3 regions of the Streptosporangium sp. NPDC002544 genome follow, and region 3 is predicted to be linked to each of the others. Evidence: riboswitches for the same ligand, from Rfam matches in the RefSeq annotation. Region 3 holds a riboswitch; each other region holds the start of a gene.
What was found. Region 3 has a riboswitch for cyclic di-AMP ahead of ABT061_RS44320 (coiled-coil domain-containing protein). Riboswitches for the same ligand answer to the same signal wherever they lie in the genome.

Region 1 (6,154 bases), on a different contig from region 3:
CCAGGGCGGTGTCCGCGCCCACCCTGGTGGCGCGCACCCGTAGCGTGCCGTTGCGGTTGATGGTCGCGCCGATGACCGTGGAGCCCTGCTGCTTGTGCACCGGCAGGCTCTCGCCGGTGACCATGGACTCGTCCACCTCGCTCTCACCGTCCTCGACCACCCCGTCGACCGGGATCTTCGCCCCGGGACGGACCAGCAGCAGGTCTCCTTCGAGAACCTCGGCGGTGGGCACCTCGACCGGTTCGCCGTCGCGGATGACCACCGCTCTGGGAGGGGCCAGGTCGAGCAGGGCGCGGACGGCGTCGTTGGCGCCGCCGCGGGCGTGCATCTCGAAGTCGTGTGCCGAGGAGTGTGAAAAGCACACCAAGCACAGCCACTGCGCCATCTGTGCTCAGGCATGCCGTGCGTGTGAGCAGGCCTGCCGCGAGCTGCTCGCCACGCTGGGCTGAGCGAACACACCGGAAACGCGTCATCGAGGACGCGCCTCATACCATCTCACTTCAGTAGACCGATATGTGGGGGTGGTCGTAGTGGTTGGCCGTGATGCCACCGCGATCGGACATCATCGCCCAGGCTCCGCTACGGACATGCCAGATCCGCTGGCGGAAGATGATGTACATGATGCCCAGGCGCCGGGCGTTCTTGATCGCCCACGTGGCGATCTCGTCGCCCCGCCTGGTCTCGGCCGCCGACGGCAGGGCTCCTCCACGGCTGAGCATGAAGTCGCAGGCGCGGCCCAGCGGGTGCTCACCGCCACCCTGGACGCCACCGTCGACCCGGTAGCACCCGATCCCGAACTGCGGGCCGAACCGTTGTGCGATCAGCTGCCGGACCAACCGCATCCGAGGCGTGATGTTGTCGGGCCCCGACGGCAACTGGGGAACCCACGTCCCGTCGGCGCTTCTGGCCCCCGGGGTCGGATAGAGCAGGTCGATTCGGTCCTTGATCCTGTCGATCAGCTTCTCGGCCCGGTCCTTTTGGACGTCGAGCTCCTTGAGCGACTCGCGTAGTTCCGTGGCACGTTTCTCCGCCGACGTCTGCGCTCGGCGGTGAGCGTCGCGAGCCTTCATGAACTTCTGCAGCTTGGCGTCCTGCTCGCTCATGAGCTGCTGGGTGAGCGCCAGGCCATTCAGCATGGCGGTGGGATCGACGTCGCTCACCAGTGCGGAGGCCGCCCCGATCCCGCCGGTGCGGTACTGCTCGGCGGCCAGAAGACGGATCTCTCCCGCGGCCCGCTCGAAGTCCTGCTGCGCCCGCCGCAGGTTGCCGCGGGCCACCTTCTCCACCTTCTCCACCTTCTGCAGCTCGACCCGTCCCGTGTAGTACTCGGAGATCATGGTCTCTGACCGCTTCTGCAGCTCCGCCAGCTCCTTACGGAGTTCCTTGGCGGTGGGCTTGGGCTCGGTATGGCCTGCCGAGGCCACGCCCACACACATGACCACAGCGACGAACATCGAGACCAGAGCTCGAAATATGCTAGGACGCCGAATCCCACGGGACGCAGCCGTCACGCTTCTCCTCTCCCCGAAGTAGGGGGCCGCCTGTCGTGTGACGCCCCGTACTGAACTCCCTCCGATGGAGGCTAGTAGGTGATCCTGCACCAGCAGGACCATCGCGCCAAATCCGGCATGCAGTGCCCTGTACGAGGGCTTTCTTCGGCAGGTTCCCCTCCTTTCGGGCATTTCTTCTACTATGCTCAATCGTTACCGGCCGGTGATCTGTCTTCGAGGAAGGTGACCGGCCGGACGCCGAATCCTCACGGCCTCAGGCTGCGGGAACCGGGAACCCAAGTTCCAGTGGGGTGAATCCGCGACGCGCACCGCGGTAGGGCGGCTCCTGGCCCGACCCCGTCAGCTAACCCGGTAGGCGGTCGAGGAGAGGGGCGAACCGCCAACCGATGGATCCAATCGCTGAAGATCTGCTCGACGTGGTACGACCGGAACTCGGCTACCGGGAGAAGGACGACCAGTACACCAAGTTCGGCGCGTGGTACGCGGCCAACATCGATCCGGCCCCCCAGTTCAAGACCGCCCCCTGGTGCGACATGTTCATCGCCTGGGCAGCCAACCGGGCGGGAGTCGAGAACTTCGTCGGCGAGTACGCGTACACCCCGGCCCACGCGGTCTGGTTCAAGAGGCAGGGGGCCTGGTCCGACAGGCCCGAACCGGGCGCCCTGGTGTTCTACGACTGGTCGGGTTCAAAGGACACAGACGGGATCGACCACGTCGGCCTCGTGGAGAAGGTCGAGGGCGGCAAGATCCACACGATCGAGGCCAACGTCGACAAGGTGTGGTTGAAGCGGAAGGTCCGCGACGAGAGCAAGGTCGTCGGGTACGGGCTTCCACGGAAGGTCAAATCGAGCACCGTCCCGGTGAGCAGGTTTCCAGCCGCGATGCCGACCCCGGACAAGGTGTTGTAGAACCCGTAGTAGATGCCGATCATGCGTTCCCCGCCGAGCGCGGCGATGGTCGCCATTTCGAACGGGTAGATCATCATGGTGGCCAGGCTGAGGAGGCAGGTCGTGATGAGCGCCGACGCCAATGCCACGGCATACGCGAGCCAGGAGGCAGCATTCAGATGCTGGGGAGCCAGTGAGGTGCTGAGCGCCGGCGGTACGAACGATGCGCCCATCAGCCACAGCCCCCGGGTCATCGCCTGCCCCGATGTCCATCGCGCCTTGGCCCACGCGGCGATGCGAACCTGTCCGATGGCCGAGCAGTGCGAAGAGGGCGAGGATCCACCGCCGTCCGGGCTCGGGCCCGGACGGCGGCGTCGGCGGTCAGCGGGGTGGGACCTGGCCGCCACTAATTACTATAGTTAGTAGTAGATGTTTGTGCAGTGATTCATCAGCCTTCGATCTGACGGCCGGGCGGCTGTTCTACCCTGCGAGCCTTGACCATGCGATTCCTTCGCAGTGTCCCTATCGTTCACTTCCTGGTCACGATGTCCAGACCACTGCGTCATGCCGGCCGCTTATGCCCAGGTCGGGCAGGATCGCGAGCTCACGTCGTGTGTCTCGTGGCTGTTCGCTCCCACGGGGAGCTTCCTGCCCCATGTTCGCGCCGACTGTTCTACGATTATAGGTCGTAGGAAGATTGGAAAGGTCGGACCGCAAGCGCGAGGGGGGCGGACGATGGACGGCTCAGCCCGCCGGTCCACGTTGCTGGTGCTGTGCCGCTTTCTTCTGATCGCTCTGATTCTGGGCGTCGCCGGGATGCACACCCTGGGGCACCTGGACCACCGGCGGGGGCATGACGGCACGCCTGCCGCCTTCGGACACGCCTTTACCGCTGATCATGGAGTGCCGAAAGCACGCACCGTGCTCCGTCCCACCCTGATGCCCCAGGCCGGGCAACTGGTCTCAGAGCGTGATGACACTCCTCCGGCCCTTGATCCGAGCTCCGTCTGCCTGGCCGTACTCACCTCGTTTCTCCTTCTCCTCATCGGTATGGCGCCCCTGTGGACGCGGCAGATCTCGCAGGCCCGATCGGCCGACGCCTCTCCGACGCTGCTCGTCGCCCGCCCGCCCCCGCGGAGGACGGCCCTACGCCTGGCGCGTCTCTCGGTTCTGCGCGTATAGGCCGATCGCCTCCGCGGACGGCATCAAAGATCCGCCCGCAGACGATCGGCACGCAGATACGACTGACCGGAAAGAGATAGTAGAGATGTTCACCAACCGATCCGCCTTTCGCAGGCTCGCACTGACCGCCACGGCGGGAGTCGGCGCTCTCGCGCTGCTCACCGCCTGCGGAGGCGGTGACGACGCGATGACCGGCCACACCGGCATGACCAGCAGTGCCCCCGCTCCCGCCACTACCGCAAGCCAGGAGCCGGAAGCCTCCTTCAACGAAGTCGACGTCACCTTCGCGCAGATGATGATCCCGCATCACGAGCAGGCCGTGGAGATGGCCAAACTGGCCGAGACCCGGGCCTCCGACCCGGAGGTGAAGGAACTGGCGGCGAAGATCAAGGCCGCGCAGGGGCCGGAGATCGCCACCATGACCGACTGGTTGTCCACCTGGAAGGCTCCCGCCCCGGAGGGCCACGGCGGGCATGTCATGCCCGGCATGATGACCGAGGAGGACATGGTCAAGCTCCAAAAGGCAAAGGGCGCCCAGTTCGACCGGATGTTCGCCGAGCTGATGATCGCCCATCACAAGGGGGCGATCATAATGGCCAAGACCGAGCAGAGCGACGGGGCCGATCCCAAGGCCAAAGAGCTCGCCAGGACCATCGAGACCGCCCAGCAGGCTGAGATCAAGCAGATGCAGGAGCTTCTCGACCGACTGTAGGCCATGAGTCGGTCGGCGGTGTCCAGATATGATCTACATCTGGACACCGCAGGCTTTCAGCATCGTGGTTCATTCGCCGCGTTTGCCAGAAGTAGTGCTCAAAGGGATTCCTTTGCCTGTCCCGCCGCGCTGTGGACAGGCACGGTCGAGCCGGAACCAGCCGGCCGGCTTTCACCTCTGCCTGACTTCTGTCGAGGAAATCAACTATGTCAAGTAGTGGTAGGGATCCCTTTATAGTGAACAATCGAGCTTAATGCGCTTTTGATCTACTATCATCTATAGTAACGAAGCTTAGTTGCGGCTAGTCGCTTCGGTCCGTGCTAAGCGGGTGGGAGTCGAGCCCTCGCCTGCGGACGACGTGCGTGGGGTCACCGGGCATATGTCGGCAACCGTGGGGGTGCCTGTGGAAACGGTGGGCATGCACGGCTCTCACCCAGACGTGTTCGACGAGGACGGGCTTGAAGTGAATGAGGCATGGGTCAATGGTGTACGTATCGCCTACGACTTGATTGGTGAAGGCGAGCCGGTGGTGTTGCTCGGAGGGACGGGCATGCCCATCTTCTGGTGGGACGCGGGGAATGTGCGATCCGCACTGGTCAGCGCCGGGTATCAGGTCCTGGCGTTCGCGGCTCGCGGCGTGGCTCCATCGGAGGCGCCGGCTCCGCCGTACAACGTCGACGACCTCGCCGCCGACGCAGGAGCGCTGTGTGAACACCTGGGACTCCGGGATTGCAGGTTCGTCGGGGTGTCTCTCGGCGGCTTCACAGTCGAAGTACTGGCCAGAGCGCGCCCCGACCTCGTGCGGGCCGGCGTCTTCATCGGGAGTGCGGGACCGACGACGGAATTCACGCGCATGCTCACCCGAGCGCAACGGGATCTGTTCGCCGCCGTCGGCACGTTGCCGGACAGCTCCCTCCTGGTGGAGACATTGCGCACAGCCGTTCCCTCGCATGTGCTGCAGGACGACGCCCCCCAGGTCACCGAATGGATCGAGTTGCTTGCACTTCCGACCTGGAGGCACAGGGACGGCCTGCACGGCCAACTCGCCGCAGTCTGGGATTGGTTCGATGAAGATCAGCGGATGGCTCTGCTGGCCAGGATCGCTGCGCCCTGCCTAGTGATCGCCTTCGAGCATGATCTCTACTTTCCGCCTCGCGGGGGACGACAAGCCACGGATGTCCTGCCAAACGGAGAATTCCTTGAGATCTTCCAGGCCGGTCATGCTGGGATCATCACTCATGCCGACATGTGCACAAAGGCCATGCTCGACTTCTTCGGACGCTTTTGATCTAGCGATCTGGTCGAAGGCCCTTGTAAAACCACCCCCTCCCGGTAGCTACGCGCGACTCACAGAAGCGCCGTGATCGGATGGGCGCCGATGGTTTCCTCGCTCTCGACCGGCTGAATGTGGGCGCACCGTCATCCGGCAGATAAAGCGCAAGTTCATCCGCTACACCGGTTGGGATCCCAAACGCCCCCACCCCGTCCAGCAGGCAAAGCCCCCAAAGCCACTGTGAAGATCGTATCTGCCTGCGCTCCCGGGGCCGACCCTTAAGTCAACGGCATTGCAAGAACCGGCGCCTGGGCGTGGATTACCCCCAGGCGCCCGCAGAAGTGGACCTCACGCTGTCGTGAGTGTCAGACGCTGTTCCGGAGCGACGAGGCCGGGCCGGAGGATCGAAGATCGGGCCGGCAGGAGCGCAGCGCCCGCATCCGGCGACGGAGAGCCTCGGCGAGCAGAATCACGGATCCAACGGCCAGGATGGGTTGCACGGGAGCGAAATAGGTGAACGCGCCGCTCACTCCGAGAGCCATCACGACAAGTTTGTTGCAGATAGGACAGCCGACTGCGAATGCCGACA
Region 2 (6,154 bases), on a different contig from region 3:
TCCAAGGAGACCATCGGCCTCATCGGTGACAGGGAGCTGCACGCGGTCAAGCCGAACGTCCGCCTCGTCAACGTCGCCCGCGGCGGCATCATCGACGAGAACGCCCTCTACTCCGCGATCAAGGAGGGCCGCGTCGCCGGGGCCGGCATCGACGTGTTCCCGAAGGAGCCGGTCACCGACAGCCCGCTCTTCGAGCTCGACCAGGTGGTCGTCACCCCGCACCTGGGCGCCTCCACCCACGAGGCCCAGGAGAAGGCCGGCACCCAGGTGGCGCGTAGCGTGAAGCTCGCCCTGGCCGGGGAGTTCGTGCCCGACGCGGTCAACGTCCAGGGCGGTGCCGTCGCCGAGGACGTCAAGCCGGGCCTGCCGCTGGCCGAGAAGCTCGGCCGGGTGTTCACGGCTCTCGCGGGCGAGGTCGCCACCAAGCTCGACGTCGAGGTGCGCGGCGAGATCGCCGCCCACGACGTCCGCGTGCTGGAGCTGGCCGCGCTCAAGGGTGTCTTCACGGACGTGGTCGAGGACTCCGTCACCTACGTCAACGCCCCGCTGCTGGCCAAGGACCGCGGCGTCTCGGTCGAGCTGGTCACCAGCGCCGAGAGCCCCGACTGGCGCAACGTCGTGACGGTCCGCGGCGTCCTCGCCGACGGCCGTGCGGTCTCGGTCTCCGGCACCCTGTCGGGTCCGCGGCAGATCACGAAGATCGTCGAGGTCAACGGCTACCAGATGGAGATCGAGCCGACCGACCACCTGTCGTTCTTCACCTACACCGACCGCCCCGGCGTCGTCGGCGTGGTCGGCCGCATCCTCGGCGACCACTCGATCAACATCGCCTCGATGCAGGTGGCCCGGGACGTCAAGGGCGGCAAGGCCCTCATCGCGCTCACCGTCGACACCGCCATCCCGGCCGACGTGATCGACCAGATCGGCGCGGAGATCGGCGCCGACAGCGGCCGCTCGGTCGACCTGGCCGACTAGGGCCTGCCCCGCGGATCTTGCCGTGGCGAGGATCGGTCAGGCGGTGTCTCGCAGGGCGGAGGAGGGAGCCGTAGCGTGCTGCGGTGACCGACGACAACGCGGCGAGGCGCCGCCTGGGCGACCGCGGTAGGCAAAAGATCCAAGGGACAGGGCCTGGGCCCGATAGGCAAAGGATCCACCGAGGTGGCCGCCGCCCCGCATCGCGGGGCGGCGGCCACCTTTCGTCTCAGTATGTGAGAAGTGTGTACGCCGGGCGAGACGGTGTTCCGGCCGCCAGGTAGCCTGGGATGAAATGCGCCAGGTCCCAGCCTGCCGCGACGGGGCCTGACAGGGGTGGGCCGGCAACTCTCTGGCACCACGCCCCAGATCACCGGTCCGTGACCCGGACCCGTGACATCAGGCCTGGTCGGAGCCCTGATCGGAGTCTCGACCATTGCCCCTGCTCGCATGCGACCGAGACGAGATTCGCCATGTACGACATGTATCCCTGGAACCACGCCGAAGAGGTCAAGGACGAGGCCGCCGAGGCGCTCCAGACCGCCCTGGACCGCCGGGACAACGGTGGTTCCCCCATCCGCTGAACCTGTTCCCAGCGCCGGCGGGGTTCCCGCGGCTGATCAGCCGGCGTGTCTCATCCGCCGGTCGCGATCTCGATCTGCTCGGTCGACTTGACCCCCTGCGGATCGGGGCGCACCGCGCCGACGAAGGAGGACCGGCGCCAGGCGCTGAGCTTCTCCTCCTTGACCACGTCGCCGCTCCGCGGGGCGTGGACCATGTAACCGGGTCTGGTGATCATGCCGACATGGCCGAGGCCGCTGAAGAAGGCCAGGTCACCGGCCCTGAGGTCCTTCCAGGCGATCTTCTTGGAGAAGGCGGCGTACTGGTCGTTGGTGACGCGGGGCAGCTTGATCCCGGCGGCGCCGTAGGCGCGGAGCATCAGGCCTGAGCAGTCGAAGCCGCCGTTGCCGGTGCCACCCCAGACGTAGGGCGTGCCGCGCTTGGACATGGCCCACTTCACGGCCTTCTGCCAGGCGGGCCTGGGGGTCGCGCTTTTCACTGCCGCCTTCAGCCTGACGGTGCCGAGTGCGGGAGCTTCGGGGGAGGGGAGAGGGGCGGCGGCCAGGGCCGCCGTCGGCGCCATGGCCGAGGCCGCGAACACCGCGGCACCTGAGACGAGAATGGACAGGACGCGGGAGTACATCTTGCCGGACAGGATGATTCCTTCCATAAGGCCGGCCGGGTGAGCTGTCGGGCTCGGGCGTGGAGGCCGCCCTACGGCGCGAGAGTGCGCCGATTCGCCCCAAGGAATCCCGTGATGGCGGCCGGGAGCGCGCTCCGGGGGAGGAGCGGGTTCCCGGGGGCCCGGTGGATCCCGGAAAAAGTGGTTCCCCGGCTCCGTACGGGCCGGTAAGGGGGTGGTCCGTACGGATTAGGCATCGATGTGAATGGGGAGGACGATAACGAAACCTCGCGAAACGGTCAATAGGGAGCAAAAAAGGACAAAACGATCACATGGGTGGACGTGCGGACACGTCCGAAGAGTGAGACCGGTGTTCGATCACCGAGACGGACAGGTAAGGTGCCTGCATGGATTCGCGTAACATTCGCCTGGCGGTCATCCCCGGGGACGGGATCGGAGTCGAGGTCGTCACCGAGGGTCTGAAGGTCCTCGAAGCGGTCGGCACCAAGGTGGAGACCACCACGTACGACCTCGGGGCCAAGCGCTACCACGAGACCGGCGAGACCCTGCCCGACCCGCTGCTCGACGAGCTACGCGGATACGACGCGATCCTGCTCGGCGCGGTCGGCGACCCCAGCGTGCCCCCGGGCATCCTGGAGCGCGACCTGCTGCTCAAGCTCCGCTTTCAGCTCGACCACTATGTGAACCTCCGCCCGGTCAAGCTCTTCCCCGGCGTCGAGACGCCGCTGGGCAAGGCCCGCCCCGAGGACATCGACATGATCGTCATCCGGGAGGGCACCGAGGGCCCCTACGCCGGTGCCGGAGGCGCCATGCGCCGCGGCACGCCGCACGAGATCGCCACCCAGGAGTCGCTGAACACCGCCTACGGTGTCGAGCGCGTGGTGCGCTACGCCTTCGAGAAGGCGGTGGCCCGCCCCCGCAAGAAGCTGACGCTGGTCCACAAGACCAACGTGCTCACCTACGCCGGTGACCTCTGGGCCCGCACGTTCGACCGGGTCAGCGTGGAGTACCCCGAGGTCCAGACCGACTACTGCCACGTCGACGCGGCCTCGATGTTCTTCGTCAGCCAGCCGGAGCGCTTCGACGTGATCGTCACCGACAACCTCTTCGGTGACATCCTCACCGACATCGGCGCGGCGATCGCCGGTGGCATCGGCCTGGCGGCCAGCGGCAACGTCAACCCCGACCGCACCGCGCCGAGCATGTTCGAGCCGGTCCACGGCAGCGCCCCCGACATCGCGGGCCAGGGCAAGGCCGACCCGACCGCCACCATCCTGTCGGTCGCCATGCTCCTGGACCACCTGGGACTGGCCGACGAGGCGGCCCGGGTCGAGCAGGCCGTCGCCGACGACCTGCTCGAGCGGCTGGCCGGCTGGGCCGGCCGGACCACCCAGGAGATCGGTGACGACATCACCGCGCGAGTAGCCGGCTGAGGAAGCCGCCCCCTCGACCCCGATGCGCCTGGCGGCTCCTACGAGCCGCCGGGCGCTTTTTGTTTCCCACGCACTGCCGGTTTTCGGCATGGATGCAGTAGTTTCCCGTTACCCGGTCCAACGCAGAATGGACCCGAGGGTAAGCCAGACATCAAGATAAGGATCCGCGTCATGACCACCGCTCAGAAGCTCAGCTTCGACGTGCAGCTCTCCGACCACGCTCGCACCGCGGCCGAGCGCGAGCAGGTAATGGCGGCTCCGGGGTTCGGCCAGGTCTTCACCGATCACATGATCTCGATCGACTACACCGAGGGCGAGGGCTGGCACGACGCCCGGCTCATGCCGTACGGCCCGCTCAGCCTCGACCCCGCGACCGCGGTCTTCCACTACGCGCAGGAGCTCTTCGAGGGCATGAAGGCGTACCGCCAGCAGAACGGCGCGATCGTGACGTTCCGCCCCGAGGCCAACGCCGCCCGCTTCAACACCTCCGCGTTGCGGATGGCCATGCCCGAGCTGCCCGAGGAGACGTTCGTCGAGTCGCTGGAACTGCTCGTCCAGACCGACCGCGAGTGGGTGCCGACCACGCCCGGACACAGCCTCTACCTGCGCCCTTTCATGATCGCCACGCAGCCTGCGCTCGGGGTCAACTACCCCTCCAGGACCTACAAGTACATGGTGATCGCCTCTCCGGCGGCGGCCTACTTCGGTGGTGGGCGGGCGGTCAGCGTCTGGCTCTCCACCGAGTACACCCGCGCGGCCCCCGGCGGTACCGGCTTCGCCAAGTGCGGCGGCAACTACGCGGCGGCCTTCGTGGCCCAGCGCCAGGCTGTCGAGCAGGGCTGTGACCAGGTGGTCTGGCTGGACGCGAGCGAGCACCGCTACGTCGAGGAGATGGGCGGGATGAACCTGTTCTTCGTCTACGGCGACCGCCTGCTGACCCCGGCGCTCACCGGCACGCTGCTGCCGGGCATCACCCGCGACTCGATCCTCGCTCTGGCCTCGGACCTCGGCCTGCGGGCGGAGGAGGGGCGGCTGTCGATCGAGGAGTGGCAGCGGGGTTGCGAGTCGGGCGAGCTCACCGAGGTCTTCGCCTGCGGCACCGCCGCGGTGGTCACCCCGGTCGGCTCGGTCAAGGGCGCCGACCGCGCCTGGACGATCGGCGACGGCACCCAGGGGCCGGTCACCGAGCGGATCCGCGAGGAACTCGTGGGCATCCAGTACGGTTCCCGCCCGGACCCGCACAACTGGGTCCACAAGATCTGCTAGTCCCGCGTTCCGCGTGCGGCCCCGATTGACCCGGGGCGGTTACCTGCGGTGTCGGCTCTTACGCGGCATCTGACCCGGGATGATGCCCCACATGTGCGAAGTGGGGCAGCACGGCGACAGGTGCCGCCAAAGGGCGCGAGGAGACCTGGCCAACACGTCTACGGTCGGTCACCTCGGTGGCAGCCGGAGGAGGCCGGGTCTCCGCCTGGCCGGGCCTCCTCCGTGAGCGGGTCTATCCTTCGATCAGCTTGCCGGTGTCGACCGTGAGGTTCCACGGCGCGGGCAGCTCAAGAGGCTTGCCGATCGACTCGGTGATCTCGTCGGCGTAACCCTCCGGGCCCGGTCGGCTGAGCAGCCTGAAACGGTTCGCGAAGGTGTCGATCACCAGGTAGAGCGGAACTCCCGCGAGCGCGCAGGCCCGCGGCTTGACCACATGGTCATCGTGAACGCTGCTCGGGGAGACGACCTCTGCGACCAGCAGCGTGGCGTTCGCGTACACATGGCTGGGATCCCAGAGGCGAGGGTTCGGGGGAACGACGATGAGGTCGGGTTCGAAGCGGTCCGCCTGCACCTGAAGGAGTAGCCTGGCTTCCGGGTAGACGCGCCATCCTTTCTCCATGGAGAACGGTATGAGCTGGGCCATGAGCTGGTACACGACGTCGGCGTGAGCGATCGTGGGCATCTCCCTCACCACGATCCGGCCGTTGATGATTTCGATTCGATGCTTCTCGAATCGCTCGACGAGCTCCAGGTAGAGTCGCTCGAGCTCGCCCTGATCGGTGATCTGGTAGGCGATCGATCTTTCCATGAGTAGTCCCACAGGGTCATCCTTCCCTCCGCGCGGGTGGGCACAACGTGTTCTGCACGTCACTTAAAGTAATCGAAAAGGTTTGCGCCCGCCCCGGGTTTGGAAAAGTTCTCGTCAGTGTTTTCGAATCATGGTGAGGCCGTCGGCGATGGGGAGCATGATCGAGGTGACCCGCCCGTCGGCGCTGACCATGTCGTTGAACTCGCGGATGTGCCTGACCGTCTCGTCGTCCCTGCCGGGATCGGCGACGTGGCCGCTCCACAGCGTGTTGTCGACGAGGATCACCCCGCCGGGGACCAGCCGCGACATCAGGATCTCGTAGTAGACGGGATAGTTGACCTTGTCGGCGTCGATGAACGCCAGATCCACCCCGGGGTGCTCGGGGAGCTCGCGCAGCCGTTCGGCCGCCGGGCCGATCCTCAGCTCGATGCGGTCGGAGACCTGCGTCCTCTCCCAGTATCTCCGGGCGAC
Region 3 (6,154 bases):
CACGGCCGTGCGGAGGTTGTGAGTTCCGGGCCGTGTCGGACCCGATCGCTACTCTCCCGCACATGGCAGTCCCCGAGATCATCCCCATCAGCTACGAACCCGACTACCACACCGACACCATCGGCCATTGGGAGGGCGGGCAGTTCCTCGGCTCCGTCGTCGCCGCCTTCCCCGAGGGCTACACGCACACCGACGACTGGCAGGCGCACAAACGCTGGCACGCCGTCCTGCACACCTTCGACGCCGCCGGCCACCACCTCGACTCCCGCATCGAGCGCACCGGGACCGACGACAACCACCGGGCCGCCGTCGACGCAGCGCAGGAGCGGCTGAAGCAGTGGCTCGATGCCCTCCCCGGCCTCCGCTTCGGCGACATCGCCATCCGGCCCTTTCGCCGCGACGTCGACGGCGTGCTCTTCGGCCTCGTCATCGAGACCTTCGAAGGCACCGAACACGCCGAGCTCTACCCGAACAACCTCGGCTTCTACGAACCCTGGGACGGCTTGTACGACACCTGACCACCAGATCCGTAGGGAAGGGCAGATACCTCGCCAGTGGCATCTCGCCCTGCTCAGGTGGTGGTTGCGGGTCGGTGGTGTGTGATCGTGTAAGCCATCTCCGCCCTCGGACTCCAACCCGCGTCGAAGGAGTGGTAGCGGCTCTCCCACTCCGGGCTCAGGATGGCCTCCAGCACCGCCATGGACCGGCACAGGTCGCGGAGCATCGGGACACCGGGCAGCAGACGGGCCACATCATGAGCAGTCATACGCCCATCCAATCGAACGCCAGTGACTGAATCGTGCCGGGTCTCGGGGACCTCGCTGTGTCCTGAGAGGGGATTACAGCGAGATCACCGCAGTTCAGGAACCTGGCGGCTCAGTACATCGAGATGTGCGGGTGGTCGTAGTGGTTGGCGGTGATGCCGCCGCGGTTGGACATGGTTCTCCAGCCGGAGCCGTGGTTGATGCGCTGGCGCCAGATCACGTACTTCACTCCGAGCTTGGCCTTGTTCTTGATGGCCCAGGCGGCGATCTCGTCGCCGAGCCGGAGGTTGGCGGCTGAGGGCATCGTGCCGCCGGTGCTCATCATGAAGTCGCAGGCGCGGCCGAGGGGGTGCTCGCCGCCGTCGTTCGCGGACCGGTAGCAACCGACGGCGTACGGGAGGTCGAAGCGTCTCTTGACGGCCTCACGCATGATCCGGGTCCGGTCGGTGATGTTGTCGGCGCCGGTGGGGAGTTGCGGGGCCCAGCTGCCGTCGGCGCGGCGCCCGGAGCCGACGGGGGCGAGCTGGTCGAGCCTGTTCTTGATGTCCTTGATCAGATCTTCGACCTCGTCACGCTGGGTCTGCATCTCCTTGGCCTCCTCCCTGATTTCGTCGGTGAGCCTGGCGGCCGTCTCGGTCGCCCTCTTCCTACGTTCGAAGCTCTCGGCGAAGCCCTGCAGATGGGCGCTCTGCTGGGCGGTGAGCTGCTCCATCACCGCGGCTCCACCCATGTCGTCGGCGAACAGCAGCGCGGGCAGGCCTCCGATGCTGCTCTGGTAGCGGAGCTGGACTATGGAGTCGACCTGCTTCTCCGCCCTGGCGTAGAGGTCGGAGGCCCTGGCCAGGTTCTGCTTGGCGACGGCCTCGGCCTTCTGTGCCTTTTTGAGGGACTCGCGCTTGGCCGCGTATGCCTCGATCAGCCCGTCGACCTTCTTGCCGAGCTTGGCCAGCTCGGCGCGGAGCTTGGCCTCGGTCGGCTTGGGCTCCGCGCTTCCCGCGGTGGGGGCACCGAGGGTGAACGTGGCGACCAGGCTCAGACAAAGGGCCAGAGCCGCATGCCGACGGAACGTGGGGGACGGGGCCGCCACGAACTCTCCTCTCCTTCCGCCTACCGGGTTAGCTGACGGGTTCGGGCTGGAGAACGCCCTTCCACCGAAGTGGTTTCACCCCAGGTGCGGTGGTTCCCCGGCTCCCGGGCGATGCGCCTGGGATTAGGCATATCGGCTGTTGCAGCCGATGTGGGAAGGATAGTAGTGGTAAACACAGGGTCACGCGACTTCAAGACGAGACCAATTGGTGATTAGTTCGTGACAACAGAGCGCAGAAGGTGTGCTGTCTCCTCGGGCAGCACGTCGTTCACGAAGGCACCCATGGCCGACTCGGAGCCGGCGAGATATTTCAGCTTGTTCGGCGCGCGGCGGATGCTGAACAGCTCCATGTGCGTGTACGACAGGTCACGACCGGTGTTGACCGGCGCCTGGTGCCAGGCCGCGATGTAGGGCATCGGCACGCCGAACAACGCGTCGAGGCGGCGGAGCACGTCGGTGTAGAGCGGTCCGAACGCCGCGCGCTCCGCGGGCTCCAGCCCGACCAGGTCGGGGACCTGCCGGTGGGGGTAGAGGTGAACCTCCACCGGCCAGCGCGCCGCGGCCGGGACGAAGGCCGTCCAGTGCTCGTTCGAGGCCACCACCCGGACCCCGGCCTCCCGCTCCGCGGCGAGCACGTCGGCGAACAGGTTGCCGCCGGTCCGCTCCCGGTGGCGCCCGGCCGCCCCGAGGGTCAGCTTGGTGCGCGGGGTCACGTAGGGGTAGGCGTAGATCTGGCCGTGCGGGTGGGCCAGGGTGATGCCGATCTCGGCTCCCCGGTTCTCGAAACAGAACACCTGCTCCACGCCCGGCATCGCCGACAACTCCGCCGTACGGTCGATCCAGGCCTCCATGACCAGCTCCACCTGCTCGGGGGGGAGCATCGCGAACGAGGAGTCGTGCTCGGAGGTGAAACAGACCACCTCACAGCGGCCGATCCCGGGACGGACCTCGCTCAACCCGCCGACCTGCTGATAGTCGCCCAGATAGGTGGAGAACGAGGGGAACCTGTTCTCGAAGACCACCACGTCGTAGGCCGCGGAGGGGATCTCGGTGAGGTTGCCGGAGGTGGAAGGGCAGAGCGGGCACTCGCTGGCCGGAGGCAGGAAGGTGCGGCCCTGGCGGTGTCCGGCCACCGCGATCCACTCCTCGGTCAGCGGGTCGTAACGCAACTCGGAGGCGGTGGGGCGGGGCGGCAGGTCGCGTCCGTCGACCGCTCCGCGGTCGGCGTCGTCGCGGCGGTCGAAGTAGAACAGCTCCCGGCCGTCGGCCAGGTGGGTGATCGTACGCTTCATCGGCCGACGCTCTCGCTCTCCTGCTGTGGCTCTGTGATGATCAGCTCTCCCACCGAGGCGGCGAGCTCCTCGCGGGCCTCCTCGGCCAGGCCGGAGTCGGTGACCACGATGTGGGCCTGGGCCAGCTCGGCGATCGTGCTGATGCCGACCGTGCCCCACTTGGTGTGGTCGGCGAGCACCACCAGGCGGTGTGCGGAGGCGACCAGCTCGCGGTTGGTCTCGGCCTCCAGCAGGTTGGGTGTGGTGAACCCGGCTCGGGCGCTCATCCCGTGCACGCCGAGGAAGAGGGTGTCGACGTGGAGTCCCCGGATCGCCGTGACCGCGACCGGGCCGACCAGCGCGTCGGAGGGGGTGCGGACCCCGCCGGTGAGCACGACCGTGCGATCGGCCCTGGGGGAGCGGTGGAAGACGTCGGCGATCCGGATCGAGTTGGTGATCACGGTCAGCTCGGGCACGTCGGTCACGTGGTGGGCGAGCGTCCAGGTCGTGGTTCCCGCGGAGAGTGCGATGGCGGTGGCGGGCCGGACGAGCCGGGCGGCCTGCTGGGCGATCGTCTCCTTCTCCGCCTGCTGGCGCGCCGACTTGGCGGCGAAGCCCGGCTCCTCGGTCGAGCCGGACCCGGTGGCGGTGGCGCCACCGTGGACCTTCTCCACCAGCCCGCGCTCGGAGAGCACCTCAAGGTCGCGCCGGATCGTCATGTCGGACACGCCGAGCTCCCGGACGAGATCGGCGACCCTGACCCCGCCCCTGCTCCGCACCCTCTCCAGGATCGCCTGCTGCCGCTGCTGGGCGAGCATTGACTCACTCCCTTTAATTCACCAGATTCCACCAAAATACCACGGCAGGTATCGGGAAATACTGTTGAATTATGGTGGTCATCTGCTCACAGCCGCTCAAGCTCCGCCATGATGTTCGCCCGCGCCGCCTCCTCCAGATCGGCGATGTGGAAGATCGCCGCAAGATCGAGCAGCGAGCGCAGCACCGCGGCCCTGCCGGATCTGAAAGCGTCGTCGGGCACGAAGGCGTACTCCTCGCGCACGGCGGTCGCGTAGGCGGCGTAGACCTCCGGCGACGCGCCCAGGATCGCCAGGTCCGCGTCGGACAGCACGGCCCCGTCCGCGTCGCCCGGTGCGGGGGCGTGTGTGACGGTCAGCCTGACCAGCCGGGCGACCGTGGCCACCGCCTCGGGGGAGAGCCCCATCTCCGGCAGCGCGCGCTCGGCCAGGATGGCGCTCCGCTCCTCGTTGTCGCCGCGCCGCGGGTCGTAGACGGCGTCGTGGAACCAGGCCGCCAGCCGTACCAGGTCCGGGTGCTCGGCATGAGAGGCCAGGGTGTCGATGTGGGCGAGCACGGCCTCCAGGTGGGTGGTGGTGTGATACCTGCGGTGCGGCTCGTCGTACCGGGTGATCAGTTCACGGCCGAGGGGTTCGGCCTCGGGGCCGGACAGGGACAGCCAGCGGGCCATCAGCTTCTCGCGCATGAGGGCGAGCCTAGAACCTGGCCGGAGGGGAGGACCCTCAGGTGCGGGAGGCGCTGATCGTCAAGGTTGGGGCAACGCACCCACCGGAGCGGGGCGGATCGCGGTTCGGGCCTTGTGCGCCGGGCGTCGCAGGAGGAACGTGAAGGTCTGAACCGGTGACATCGAGTCCCGTACGGGTCCGGAATCACGGGTCCGGAATCACGGAGGCCGGCACTCGCGGGACCTGGAAGGACCTCAGGGAAGGGGTGGTCGGCATGGCCAGAAGATCGCGTAAGGGCAAGGCCCGCAAGAAGCACAAGGCCAACCACGGCAAGCGGCCGACCGCTCGCTAGCCGTACTGATCACAGAGCCCGAGTCCACGGGGACTGGCGGTCACGCGCGGCGGCCCCAGGAGGCCAGCAGCCGGGTCTGCGCGTCGGTGTCGGAGGGCACCTTCCGGTGCTCTCCGGCCTGGTGCTCCCCGACGGCCGCGGTCTGCCGGTAGCCGGGTTCCGCGTCGGCGAACCAGGTGGCGCAGGCCGCGACCAACTCCGGGTCGAGCCGCTCGTCGGCGCCGATGGCGCGGGCCAGGTCCCAGGTGTGGATGAGGGCGTCGGCGAACAGTTCGGTGATGTACTCCCGGCCGGGCACGTCGCCGAAGGGCAGGTGGACGACGCGGTCGAGGACCCGGTGATCGATCGCCGCCTGGATGGCGGGCACGGCCGAGGTGTCGAACGCCTTGATGGGGTCGTCGCCGAGCAGGTCGCCCTCGAAGGCGTCGCCGATCTCCGCGTGGGTCCGCCCGGCCAGCAACTCGGGAGCCCACAGGCTCTCGCCGACCACGTGGTTGACGAGGGAGCGCACGTCCCAGTCGACGCACGGTGTCGGATTCTCCCACTGGTCGGGGCCGATCCGGTGGACGAGAGCGCCGAAGTCGTCCAGCGCGCGACGGTAAGCCTCGGGTACGTCGATGGTCATCATGCCCTCCCGATGCCCTCCCGGGTTCTCTCCCGGCCCTCATCTTGACCGTAACCCCTGGCCCGCCAGTAGTCATCGCGTCAATGGACATGACCGGCACGTCCGGGAGCGCATCCGACCGGACGGCTTCATCTCCCGGTCATCTCGGCGTCAGGGAAGAGTCACGGTATGTCGTGAGGATCTCTCCTATGCGCACCACGACCTTCACCCGAGCGGCCGTCGCCGCGGCCACCGGCCTGATCCTGCTGCCCGCGGCCGTGGCCCCGGCCTCCGCCGAATCCGGCCCCCGAGGCATCGAACTGACCTTCCTCGGCCGCTACACCACCGGCACCGTCGCCGCCGGCGCCTCGGAGATCACCGCGTACGACGCCAAGACCCGCCGGGTGTTCGTCGTGAACGCGCAGGCCGGCACCGTTGACGTGCTCGACATCCGCGACCCGCGCAAGCCTCGCAAGGTCGCCACCCTGGCCACCCCCGGGGCCAACAGCGTCGCGGTACGCGACGGTCTGGTCGCCGTCGCCCAGCAGGCCGCGGTCAAGACCGACCCGGGCACCGTCGCCTTCTTCGACGCCCG

Region 1: it holds a riboswitch for cyclic di-AMP, as region 3 does, so the genes downstream of both, ABT061_RS45655 (CHAP domain-containing protein) here and ABT061_RS44320 (coiled-coil domain-containing protein) in region 3, are expected to answer to the same signal.
Region 2: it holds a riboswitch for cyclic di-AMP, as region 3 does, so the genes downstream of both, ABT061_RS09960 (C40 family peptidase) here and ABT061_RS44320 (coiled-coil domain-containing protein) in region 3, are expected to answer to the same signal.

The regions. Positions count from the first base shown of each region.
Region 1 covers NZ_JBEOWJ010000055.1:7,291-13,444, reverse strand. The annotation lists partial or broken gene ABT061_RS48510 (HAD-IC family P-type ATPase) at 1-340, opposite strand, end outside; gene ABT061_RS45665 (four-helix bundle copper-binding protein) at 255-449, shown strand; gene ABT061_RS45660 (coiled-coil domain-containing protein) at 501-1,454, opposite strand; cyclic di-AMP (ydaO/yuaA leader) riboswitch at 1,737-1,885, shown strand; gene ABT061_RS45655 (CHAP domain-containing protein) at 1,898-2,419, shown strand; gene ABT061_RS45650 (hypothetical protein) at 3,134-3,580, shown strand; gene ABT061_RS45645 (DUF305 domain-containing protein) at 3,666-4,292, shown strand; gene ABT061_RS45640 (alpha/beta fold hydrolase) at 4,732-5,580, shown strand; gene ABT061_RS45635 (hypothetical protein) at 5,931-6,154, opposite strand, start outside.
Region 2 covers NZ_JBEOWJ010000005.1:290,389-296,542, forward strand. The annotation lists gene serA (phosphoglycerate dehydrogenase) at 1-975, shown strand, start outside; gene ABT061_RS09960 (C40 family peptidase) at 1,607-2,203, opposite strand; cyclic di-AMP (ydaO/yuaA leader) riboswitch at 2,191-2,421, opposite strand; gene ABT061_RS09965 (3-isopropylmalate dehydrogenase) at 2,563-3,609, shown strand; gene ABT061_RS09970 (branched-chain amino acid aminotransferase) at 3,781-4,875, shown strand; gene ABT061_RS09975 (Uma2 family endonuclease) at 5,108-5,683, opposite strand; gene ABT061_RS09980 (O-methyltransferase) at 5,798-6,154, opposite strand, start outside.
Region 3 covers NZ_JBEOWJ010000050.1:26,978-33,131, reverse strand. The annotation lists gene ABT061_RS44330 (hypothetical protein) at 63-518, shown strand; gene ABT061_RS44325 (hypothetical protein) at 572-766, opposite strand; gene ABT061_RS44320 (coiled-coil domain-containing protein) at 877-1,851, opposite strand; cyclic di-AMP (ydaO/yuaA leader) riboswitch at 1,855-1,991, opposite strand; gene galT (galactose-1-phosphate uridylyltransferase) at 2,064-3,143, opposite strand; gene ABT061_RS44310 (DeoR/GlpR family DNA-binding transcription regulator) at 3,140-3,940, opposite strand; gene ABT061_RS44305 (HD domain-containing protein) at 4,027-4,623, opposite strand; gene ABT061_RS48500 (50S ribosomal protein bL37) at 4,878-4,955, shown strand; gene ABT061_RS44300 (TIGR03086 family metal-binding protein) at 4,996-5,583, opposite strand; gene ABT061_RS44295 (choice-of-anchor I family protein) at 5,769-6,154, shown strand, end outside.